2 regions of the Klebsiella grimontii genome follow, and region 1 is predicted to be linked to the other one. Evidence: predicted binding sites of a transcription regulator. Region 1 holds the regulator's gene; the other holds the start of a gene.
What was found. The regulator Fur, encoded in region 1, represses iron uptake genes when iron is present. The targets are predictions, from matches to a motif close to ATAATAATGAGAACNACTATCAA.
Positions count from the first base shown of each region.

Region 2: the regulator Fur is predicted to act here: its motif matches at 1,425-1,447, upstream of fhuE (ferric-rhodotorulic acid/ferric-coprogen receptor FhuE).

Region 1 is NZ_CP169721.1:4,003,339-4,005,736, reverse strand. Features, by position in the region: gene tcuR (tricarballylate utilization LysR family transcriptional regulator TcuR) at 29-955, opposite strand; gene fur (ferric iron uptake transcriptional regulator) at 1,085-1,537, opposite strand; gene fldA (flavodoxin FldA) at 1,829-2,359, opposite strand.
Region 2 is NZ_CP169721.1:3,427,052-3,429,449, forward strand. Features, by position in the region: gene lpoB (penicillin-binding protein activator LpoB) at 1-429, opposite strand, end outside; gene ACE3MN_RS16205 (YcfL family protein) at 442-816, opposite strand; gene hinT (purine nucleoside phosphoramidase) at 822-1,178, opposite strand; gene fhuE (ferric-rhodotorulic acid/ferric-coprogen receptor FhuE) at 1,532-2,398, shown strand, end outside.

The sequences.
Region 1 (2,398 bases):
ACGCTATGGCGTATTGCTAAAGGGGGGTTTAGTGCGCGTAAAGGCTGGCGCCGGGCCAGCGGCCTGACTCCACGAGCTGACGCATGACTTTCGCCAGTATCACCCGCGCGGCAAGGCCCGCTGGGGTCAGTTCATCATCGGAAAGGCTGACGAGAAAGTTTGGCCGACTGAGTATCGGATTCTCGACGCCGATCACTCTCAGGGACTCGCCGTCGAGATGGGAAATCGCCGCCCCCGGCTGCAGCGTGGCGCCCAGTCCGTCGCGGACGGCGCGCATCAGCAGGGCCAGACCGTCGATTTCAGCCACCACATCGACGCTCAGGGCGTGCTCCTGGCAGATCGCCTCCAGCCTGCCGCGCAGGCCATGCCCCAGGCTTGGCATTATCAGCGGGATAGCGGCCAGTTGGCCAGGCGAGATGCTCGCTTCGGGAAGGGGGGCCAGCACGTCATGGGTGCCAATCAGAAACAGACGCTCTTCGAGAATCGGCCTGGCGCTCCAGCGCGCAAGCTTCTCCTTCTGGAACACGATAGCTAAATCAAGCTGGCGGGTGTTGATCATGCGTTCCAGATTACCGGAGAGGCTCTCGACCAAATGCAGGCGGACGTCGGCATAGCTTTCGCGCATCGCGTGAATAAAAGGTACCCCCAGTACAGAGGCGGTGCTGGGGGCCATACCGACGCTGACGTGGCCGGAAAGGCGCGCCTCGCGCGCGGCGAGAACCGCATCGTCGGCGTGGCGCAGCGCCAGCTGCGCCTGGGAGTAGAAGGCGAGACCAGCGCTGGTCGGCATTACGCCGCGCGATGTCCGCTGCAGCAGACGGATGGCGAGTTCGTTCTCCAGGCGCGCCATCTGTTGGCTCAGCGCGGAGACGCCGATATTCAGGTCAAGCGCGGCGCGGCCCATACTGCCGGTTTCAATAATGCGCACATAATAGCGTAGCTGGCGAAGCTCCATGTCGACTCTCCGTACACCTCAGGATGCACTGACAGTAAACGTATTGCAGCGCGAGAGAAAGAGGCGGCAAATTCCGGGCAAAAAAAAGCCAACCTTCAGGTTGGCTTTTGGCGGTATACGATGCGGTGATTATTTCTCTGCCGCGTCGTGGGCATGTTCATCTTCGCGGCAGTCGCCTTCCGCACAGTGTCCGTACAGGTACAGGCTGTGGTTGGTCAGACGAATACCGTGCCTTGCGGCAATTTCACGCTGGCGCGCTTCGATGGAATCATCGCTAAATTCGATCACTTTGCCGCAGTCGAGGCAAATCAGGTGATCGTGATGATGCTGCTGCGTCAGTTCAAAAACGGATTTACCGCCTTCAAAATTATGACGGGTGACGATACCGGCGTCGTCGAACTGGTTCAGTACGCGGTAGACGGTGGCCAGGCCAATCTCTTCACCCATATCAATCAGGCGTTTGTATAAGTCTTCCGCACTGACATGATGGTTATCCGGTCCTTGCAGCACTTCCAGGATTTTTAATCTCGGAAGCGTCACTTTCAGGCCAGCTTTCTTTAATGCGGTATTGTTGTCAGTCATGCGGAATCTGTCCTGTTGCTAAACGATCTACTTCCATCAGCGGAAGTAATACAGAGAATCACCCGATGTAATGCGTCTCATTATAGAACTGCCATGGTGAAATGAAAACTGCAAGCATCGGGCCTTGTATGCTGTCAAAAACGAGGCACTCGCTACAAAGTGCTTCACGCGACCCCGTTAAATCAGAGGACATTGTACAGATATGTGATTAAAAGTTAAAAACTTGTAGCTATAACTTTGATTGCTTTTATCTATCAATTCGGCGAAATCTGATGATTTCGCCGTTTAGACTCAGGCATTCTTGATTTCTTCAAGGTGCAGCTCTTCAGAAATCTGTTTTACCCATTTTTCCACGCGTTCGTTAGTCAATTCTGGCTGACGGTCTTCGTCAATGGCCAGGCCAACAAAGTGATCGTCATCGGCCAGGCCTTTAGACGCTTCAAAATGGTAGCCCGCGGTCGGCCAGTGGCCAACGATAGTTGCGCCGCGCGGTTCGATGATGTCGCGGATGGTACCCAGCGCATCGCAGAAGTATTCAGCATAGTCTTCCTGATCGCCACAGCCAAACAGCGCGACCAGTTTGCCGTTGAAATCGATCTCTTCCAGCGTCGGGAAGAAATCGTCCCAGTCGCACTGGGCTTCGCCGTAGTACCAGGTCGGAATGCCGAGCAGCAGGATATCGTGAGCTTCCAGATCCTCTTTGCTGCTTTTGGCAATGTCGTGAACATCAGCAACATCTTTACCAAGCTGCTTTTGGATCATTTTTGCAATATTTTCGGTGTTGCCGGTGTCGCTGCCAAAAAAGATGCCGATGATTGCCATGAGTAAAATAACCTCTTGAAACTTAATGATGTGGTAGTG
Region 2 (2,398 bases), 580 kb from region 1:
TACGCCCAGCTGCTGCTGCGAGACCAGGGTGAATTTTCCGTTGCCTTCCAGCGCGTTGCGCAGCGCCGTGGTGGCCTCACCGGCATTCAGGGTGCCGTTGGTGCGGTTATTGACGCTGTCGACCAGCAAAATACTCCCCGCATTCACGCCGCTGGCCTGCAGCATCTGCCCGATCATCGGCTGCACCGCGGAACTCCAGTCAAAGTGACGTACGCGCGGCGCGGGCTGAGCTGGCTGCTCGCCGTGTTCAATCGGCCCCGGCTGCGTAGGGATCGCGGGAATAGTCGGCACAGTCGGCTGCGGCTGAACCGGCTGCTGCGGCTTCGGCTGCGCTTCCTCAACGGGAGCGGGTTCTTGACGTTGCCCCACGCATCCGGCAAGGAATATCGCCAGTGCGGTAACTAATGCATAGCGACATAGTTTAATCATTACGATTACCTCTTACAGATAAAGATAAAGTCGGGCTTTGTGCGCCCCCAGAATATTGGCGCTGCCATACAGCGTAACGGAAGAGTGCGCCGGAACCGTTATACTGCGCGCCGGATCCAGCGGATGCATTTCCAGCCCCCTGGCGTCATACCAGAAAAAGCGATAATGCACGGTCACCGGCACCTGGCGTTCATTAAACAATCTGGTGGTCGCCGTCGCTTGAATCTCGGATGCGGTCACCGTCGGTACTTCAGCGCTAATTCCCGCCGCCAGTACGTTTGATTCCATCACCAGACTTTGCCGATCGCTGACCGGAATTTCCGGATGCGAACCGCACCCGGCCAGTAACGTCACGGCCAGAAGTGCGCCGAAATGGGCTGCGCGCATGGATGTTAACCTTTATGAGCCAGCATCGGGCCTAATGGACGGCCGCCCAGCAGGTGCATATGGATATGGTAGACCTCCTGGCCCCCGTGGCGATTGCAGTTGACGATCAGGCGATAGCCATCGTCGGCAAGCCCCTCGTCGCGGGCGATTTTCGCCGCAACGGTCATCATGCGTCCCAGGGCAAGCTCATGCTCTGCGGTCACATCGTTGACGGTGGGAATCAGGATATTGGGAACGATTAGAATATGGGTTGGCGCCTGCGGAGAGATGTCGCGAAAAGCGGTAACGAGCTCATCCTGATAAACCACATCCGACGGGATCTCCCGGCGAATGATTTTGCTGAAAATCGTTTCTTCTGCCATGACTGATTCCTTAATAATTTTTATACCGTGCTCTGGCCTGCCTCTGCAGGTAAACGCGGATGCACAGGATTCCCCTAAGAGTATGAGCGAGTTACTCCCCCTCTTTCAACCTGAATGCGTTTTTTCTTACGCGACTAAGCGCTTAGCTGCTGACGGATTAAGCGTTTCTCAGCGGCATGCGGTGCCGCGCTCGCGAAAGCGGCCTGCGGACCGCTATTTTTACCCTTGTTTACACATTAAATATTAATGCGTATATTTCTCATTTGTATTCACAATAAAAGCAGTGCGCTGACAATCGACCGAGGCCATAGCGCCGCAGCGAATAACAACTATTGAATGATCAAGGGTTTATGATGTCTCTCTCCACCAATTCCCGGGATGGGCGAACCGCGCCGTCCCTGCTTGCTGTAGGCATAGCGCTGGCGCTGTTTCCAAACCTTAGCCAGGCAGCCGGCGCCGCCGAAGACACTATCATTGTAGAAGGTTCCTCAGATAGCGCGTCGGATACACAAGAACAGGACTACAGCGTCAGAACCACCTCAGCCGGGACCAAAATGGAGATGGCCCAGCGCGATATTCCGCAGTCGGTCAGCATCATCACCGGGCAGCGGATGCAGGATCAACAGCTACAAACCCTGGGCGGTGTGATGGAGCATACCATGGGGATCAGCGGCAGCCAGGCGGATTCCGACCGCACCAGTTACTACTCCCGCGGTTTTGAGATAGACAACTATATGGTCGATGGCATTCCGACCTGGTTTGAATCCCGCTGGAATCTGGGCGACGCGCTTTCCGATATGGCTCTCTTCGAACGGGTTGAGGTCGTGCGCGGCGCTAACGGCCTGCTGACCGGTACCGGCAATCCTGCTGCGTCGATCAATATGATCCGCAAGCACGCGACCAGCCGGGAGTTCAAGGGAGAGGTCTCGGCGGAGTATGGCAGCTGGGATAAGCAGCGCTACGTTGCGGATATGCAAAGCCCGCTGACTGACGATGGCAGCGTAAGGGCGCGCATTATCGCGGGTTATCAAAACAATGACTCGTGGCTGGATCGCTACAACAGCGAAAAAACGTTCTTCTCCGGCATTCTTGATGCCGATCTCGGTACATCGACCGCTTTATCCGCCGGCTACGAGTATCAGCGTATCGACGTGAATAGCCCGACATGGGGCGGTCTGCCGCGCTGGAATACCGATGGCAGCAGCAACCGCTATGACCGC